Linked DNA regions of Paraburkholderia bryophila. The protein of the gene in region 1 binds, or shares a complex with, the protein of each later gene. Links are inferred from orthologs where the notes say so. Each region holds a gene or a part of one and is shown on either strand. Other genes may lie near its edges. The genes, in order: tldD and pmbA.

Region 1 (3,313 bases):
CCAGCCTTGAACGACGTAGGCGGCGCCAGCGGGTCGCGCCGCCGCCCTGCCGGGAGTTTTTCGAAACGCTCATGAGCGAACCACACGTCTCTTCAACCGTATCCAGCGGCTCTCTGGACAGCGCCTTTCGCGTCGCCGCGTTGCAGATGGTCAGCACGCCGGATCGCGAACGCAATCTCGCCGAAGCGCAACGCCTGATCGCCGAAGCCGCCGCCGACGGCGCGCAGTTGGTCCTGCTGCCCGAATACTTCTGCTTCATGGGCTTCAAGGACACCGACAAGCTGGCGGTGCGAGAGCCCTACCAGGACGGCCCGATCCAGCGTTTTCTCGCCGACGCCGCGCGCCGTCACAAGATCTGGGTGATCGGCGGCACGCTGCCGCTCACGGCGCCAGAGGCGTCTCGCGTGCTGAACACCACGCTGGTGTTCGACCCGCAGGGCAACGAGGCCGCCCGCTACGACAAGATCCACCTGTTCAACTTCGAAAAGGGTGAGGAATCGTTCGACGAGGCGCGCACCATTCGCCCCGGCCACGAAGTCCGCACGTTCGAAGCGCCGTTCGGCCGCGTCGGCCTGTCGGTCTGCTACGATCTGCGCTTTCCGGAGCTGTACCGGCGCATGGGCGACTGCGCGCTGATCGTGGTGCCGTCGGCGTTCACTTACACCACCGGCCGCGCGCATTGGGAAATGCTGCTGCGAGCCCGGGCGGTCGAAAACCAGTGTTACGTGCTGGCCGCCGCGCAAGGTGGGAAACACGAAAACGGCCGCCGGACCTGGGGCCACAGCATGCTGATCGACCCGTGGGGCGAAATCGTCGCGGTGCGCGACGAGGGCGCCGGCGTGGTCACAGGCAATCTCGAGCGTGCGCGCATCGACGAGGTGCGGCAGAGCCTGCCCGCCTGGCGTCATCGCGTGCTGAGCTGACTGAAATGAACCCCGCGCGACATTGAAAGTGCGGCGCCTGCCACTCATATAGAGGGCGTGGCGCTAACCGAATCCTTCGTATCGAGCAGAACATACTTCGCATGAACATCATCGAACCCGGTATCCGTAATCTCGCCACCGCCAAGGACATCCTCCTGACGCCCTACGGTCTCGACGAATCCCTGCTCACCCGCACGCTCGCCGAAATCTTCACGCACAAGATCGATTACGCCGACCTGTACTTCCAGTACACGCGTAGCGAGGCGTGGAGTCTCGAAGAAGGCATCGTGAAGTCGGGCAGTTTCAGCATCGACCAGGGCGTCGGCGTGCGCGCCGTATCGGGCGACCGCACGGCGTTCGCTTATTCGGACGACCTGTCGCCCGAAGCGATTCGCCAGGCCGCCATCGCCACGCGGGCGATCGCCAAAGTCGGCGGCGGCAAGCAGAAGATCAAGGCGGCTTCGTCGCTGGTCGGTATTGCCGGGCGCGATCTGTATCTGCCGTCCGATCCGCTACATTCGCTCGACGCCACCGCCAAGGTCAAGCTGCTCGAGCGCGTCGAACAGATGGCGCGCGGCCGCGATCCGCGCATCCAGCAAGTCATGGCCGGCCTCGCCGGTGAATACGACGTGGTGCTCGTGGCGCGCAGCGACGGCGGCTTCGCGGCCGACATCCGGCCGCTGGTGCGCGTGTCGGTCACGGTGATCGCCGAACAGAACGGCCGCCGTGAAATCGGCAGCGGCGGCGGCGGCGGACGCTTCGACTACGGCTATTTCACCGACGAAGTGCTGTCGGGCTACGTCGACGATGCCGTTCATGCAGCGCTGGTCAATCTGGACGCACGGCCGGCGCCGGCCGGCGCGATGACCGTCGTGCTCGGACCGGGCTGGCCCGGCGTGCTGCTGCACGAAGCGATCGGTCACGGACTTGAAGGCGACTTCAACCGCAAGGGTTCGTCGGCATTCGCGGGACGCATCGGCGAACGGGTCGCCGCCAAGGGCGTCACCGTGGTCGACGACGGCACGCTGCCGAACCGCCGCGGCTCGCTGAATATCGACGACGAAGGCAATCCGACCCAGTGCACCACGCTGATCGAAGACGGCATCCTGAAGGGTTACATTCAGGACACGCTGAACGCGCGTCTGATGAAGATGCCGGTCACGGGCAATGCACGCCGTGAGTCGTACGCCGCGCTACCGATGCCGCGCATGACCAACACGTACATGCTGAACGGCGACAAGGACCCGAAGGAAATCATCGAGTCGGTCAAGAACGGCTTGTATGCGGTGAACTTCGGCGGCGGTCAGGTGGACATCACCAACGGCAAGTTCGTGTTCTCGGCTTCCGAGGCGTACATGATCGAGAACGGCAAGGTCACGTACCCGGTGAAGGGCGCGACGCTGATCGGCAGCGGCCCGGAATCGCTCAAGTTCGTCAGCATGATCGGCAACGACATGAAGCTCGATTCGGGCGTGGGCGTGTGCGGCAAGGAAGGCCAGAGCGTGCCAGTGGGCGTCGGCCAGCCGACGCTGCGGATCGACCGGATGACAGTAGGCGGCACGGCCTGATTTTTGAAGAAAATGCATACTTCGTGAGCGTTTAGCACGAAGTATGCGGATTTTCCGCATTTTTACCCCCCACGGCTTGCACCGCACGGTCTGCCCGGGTTATAAAGTCACTCACCCTTTTGATCAGCGACCCCATTTCGCCATGTCCGCCAAGTTTTACTTTTACTTTTTTGGCATCTCAGACCGCTGGCGGATCGAGAGGGGTGTTAGTGCACGCAAGACACCAAGAATTCCCGAAAAACCGCCAGCCTAGTCTGGCGGTTTTTTTTCGCCTCACGCCTTTGACACCGAACACGCTACGAACCGATTCAGGAGAACCACCATGCCCCCGCACAACACCGACGATGTCCGTATCCGCGAATTGAAAGAACTCACGCCGCCCGCTCACCTGATCCGTGAATTCGCCTGCGACGAAACGGTGTCCGACGTGATCTACCACTCGCGTAACGCAATGCATCGCATTCTGCACGGCATGGAAGACCGCCTGATCGTCATCATCGGGCCGTGCTCGATTCACGACACCAAGGCGGCCATGGAATACGCCGGCCGCCTCGTCGAGCAACGCAAGCGTTTCGCAGGCGAGCTCGAAATCGTGATGCGCGTGTACTTCGAAAAGCCGCGCACCACGGTGGGCTGGAAGGGTCTCATCAATGACCCGCACATGGATAACAGCTTCAAGATCAACGACGGCCTGCGCACCGCGCGCGAACTGCTGTTGCGCATCAACGAACTCGGCTTGCCGGCCGGCACCGAATACCTCGACATGATCAGCCCGCAGTACATCGCGGATCTGATCTCGTGGGGCGCGATCGGCGCACGCAC
Region 2 (3,169 bases), 1.7 Mb from region 1 along the record:
GAAGTAGCGCGGCGGCTTGCTCTGCTGCGCTTCCTTGCGAGCATTGCGGATCAGCGTGCGGCCCTGCTGCGGATCCGCGTTCGGATGCTGGCGGATGAACTCGGTCAGCGCGGCGTCGTCGGCGAGCAGTTTTTCGCGGGTGCGTTCGATCCAGTGGAGCTTGGCCGTTTCCGCCTTGTTGACGCCGTTGTAGGTGTCGAGCGCGGTGCGCAGCGCGGCGGTTTCGTCGTCCAGCAGCGAGCGCATTACGCGGCCGACGTACTGCACCTGGCGGCGCTTACCTTCGTGATCGGTGATGCGGCGCGCTTCGCGCACGGCGTCGTCGAGCTTTTCGGGCATCGGCATGCGCTTGAGCGCGTCTTTCGGCAAGGCGATCAGCGCCATGCCCAGTTCCTGCAGCTCATGCATGTCGCGCTTGAGCTGGGACTTGCTGGGACGGTCGTAACCGTTCTCGTCGATTTCCGGCTCGGCGGATTCGATAGGTTGAATGCGGGTTTTGCGTGTCATACCGATATTGTAGCGTGCCGCGCCCCTCGAACCGGCCGTCCCGGCGCGCGCGAGCCTTCGCGCCACGCCTGCCGCGCCGGATTGCGCATGACCTCGACGGTACGCTTTCGCACGATTGCGCGCCCGCCAAAGCACCGTTGAAGTGACGCCCGGCGAATGCCAGGTACGGCGGCGCGGACCTTGCTATGATCGCGGGATGCGTTACGACGCAAATGCAGACACAAATGCAGACGCAGACGCACATGCGTGGCAGGTACGCACACACAGGGCCGCCCGGCCCCGAACAGGACGGCAACGACAATGGCAGCAGACATGGACGTCAAGCAGCGCTTTTTTCCGCATACCCAGGATGAGCTGAAGGAAATCGCCTCGGACATCCTTCGTCACGCGAAGTCGCTCGGCGGTACCGACGCGGCAACCGAGATCTCCGAAGGCGACGGCCTGTCCGTTTCCGTGCGGCGCGGCGAAGTCGAGACGATCGAGCACAACCGCGACAAGATGGTCGGCGTGACGGTGTTTATCGGCAACAAGCGCGGCAACGCAAGCACCTCGGACTTTTCGTCGCAGGCGCTGAAGGACACGGTCGCGGCGGCGTACAACATCGCGCGCTTCACGGCGGAAGACGACTGCGCCGGGCTCGCCGAAGCGGAGCTGCTCGAAACCGCGCCGCGCGATCTCGATCTGTATCACCCGTGGAATCTGAGCGCGGATGAAGCCGTGGAAATCGCCCGTCGCTCGGAAGACGCCGCCTTCGCGACCGACCCGCAGATCAAGAACTCGGAAGGCGCAAGCGTCTCGGCGCAGCACTCGCAATTCGTGCTCGCCACGTCGCGCGGCTTCCTCGCGGGCTATCCGTTCTCGCGCCACTACGTTGCGTGCGCGCCGATCGCCGGCAGCGGCCGCAATATGCAGCGCGACGACTGGTACACCTCGACCCGCAACGCCGGCGATCTGGCCGATCCGGAAGCGGTGGGCCGTTACGCGGCGCAACGCGCGCTGTCGCGCATCGGCGCGCGCAGCCTCGACACCCGCAAGGTGCCGGTGCTGTTCGAAGCGCCGCTCGCCGCCGGTATTCTCGGCGCGTTCGTGCAAGCCACCAGCGGCGGCGCGCTGTATCGCAAGACGTCGTTCCTCGTCGACAGCCTCGGCAAGCCGGTGTTCGCGCCGCACGTGCAGGTGGTCGAAGATCCGCACGTCGCCCGCGCCATGGGCAGCGCGCCGTTCGACGAAGAAGGCGTGCGCACCAAACAGCGGTCAGTCGTGAAAGACGGCGTAGTGGAAGGCTATTTCCTCTCCACGTACTCGGCGCGCAAGCTCGGCATGCAAACCACCGGTAATGCGGGCGGCTCGCACAACCTGTCGCTGAAGAGTTCCAACACGCGTCCGGAAGACGACTTCGAAGCCATGCTGAAGAAGCTCGGCACTGGCTTGCTGCTGACCGAACTGATGGGGCAGGGCGTGAACTACGTGACGGGCGACTATTCGCGCGGCGCGTCGGGCTTCTGGGTCGAGAACGGCAAGATCCAGTATCCGGTCGAGGAAATCACCGTGGCGAGCACGCTGCAGGAGATGTTCCACCATATCGTTGCGATCGGCGCGGATACGATCACACGCGGCACCAAGCAGACCGGCTCGGTGCTGATTGAACGGATGACGATCGCCGGGCAGTAAGCGGGTTGATGCTGTGCGTTGAGACGCGCAGCCGCGGCAACGCACAACCCTCAGGCAGAAACAAAAACGCCACGCAAACTTGCGTGGCGTTTTTTTATGCGAATGCGTTTGAGTCTGGCCTCAGCACCTTCAGCACCCTCAAGCGCCCGTGCGCTTATAAGTCACGAACGCGTAATCGAAGTCATTCGGTGCATCCGCGCGATGCGTTTCATGCGCGACTTCTTCCCACTCGCTGTCGTCGAGTTCGGGGAACGTGGCGTCGCCTTCGAAGTCGGCGGAAATCTCGGTGATGATCAGCTTGTCCGCCTGCCGCAACCCTTCCGCGTACAACTGCGCGCCGCCGATCAGAAACGCTTCCGGCGCCTGATCCTGGGCGGCGAGCTCGAGCGCTTCTTCGAGAGTCGTGGCGGCGTCGCAGCCCTGAAAGCGACGCGTGGCGTCCCGTGTCACGACAATGTTGCGGCGTCCCGGCAGCGGCCGGCCGATCGATTCATGCGTTTTACGGCCCATGATGATGGGCGCGCCCATGGTGGTGCGCTTGAAGAACGCGAGGTCTTCGGGAAGTCGCCAGGGCAACTGGTTGTCGCGGCCGATCACGCCGTTATTGGCGCGAGCGACGATCAGGGTGAGCGTCGTCATCGAATGGAAAGGGGAACGTAACCGGGACGATTCTACCTGACGCGCAGAAGCGGGCCCACGGGTGTGGACCCGTCCCTAGGTCAAGCCGTCACTCCTGCGCGGCGTCCTCTCCCGCGAGCACGGCTTTGTCTTCGACGGCGCTCAATTCGCGCAAGCCATGCAGGCCCATCAGCCGGTACAGCGTGACGCGCGAAATATTCAGATCCACCGCCGCCTCGTTCAACCGATGCCGATGGCGCAGCAACGCCGTTTCGATCGCGCGCTTCTCGGCGGCCTCGCGCGCTTGCGATAGCGTCATGGTCTGCTGTTCGGTGAAGTCGCCGAGATCGAGGTCGTCGGCGGAAATCAGCTT

The links.
Region 2: the proteins of tldD (region 1) and pmbA are in contact, whole or in part, in a solved structure (PDB 5NJ9), measured with the Escherichia coli proteins. The link is inferred for Paraburkholderia bryophila from one-to-one orthologs.

What each region holds. Positions count from the first base shown.
Region 1 is NZ_JACCAS010000001.1:2,233,190-2,236,502, forward strand. Bases 266-3,257 are described here. They hold tldD (metalloprotease TldD), read left to right. Parts: upstream 266-1,024; coding sequence 1,025-2,491; downstream 2,492-3,257. Other genes in these bases: GGD40_RS09885 (carbon-nitrogen hydrolase family protein), read left to right, coding at 266-923; aroG (3-deoxy-7-phosphoheptulonate synthase AroG), read left to right, coding at 2,814-3,257. Also shown: more of GGD40_RS09885, read left to right, coding at 72-265; more of aroG, read left to right, coding at 3,258-3,313. UniProt on the Escherichia coli protein: Metalloprotease involved in CcdA degradation. Suppresses the inhibitory activity of the carbon storage regulator (CsrA).
Region 2 is NZ_JACCAS010000001.1:3,972,943-3,976,111, forward strand. The notes cover bases 145-2,992. They hold pmbA (metalloprotease PmbA), read left to right. Parts: upstream 145-807; coding sequence 808-2,178; downstream 2,179-2,992. Other genes in these bases: yjgA (ribosome biogenesis factor YjgA), read right to left, coding at 145-507; GGD40_RS17835 (dihydrofolate reductase), read right to left, coding at 2,317-2,817; GGD40_RS17840 (sigma-54 dependent transcriptional regulator), read right to left, coding at 2,906-2,992. Also shown: more of yjgA, read right to left, coding at 1-144; more of GGD40_RS17840, read right to left, coding at 2,993-3,169.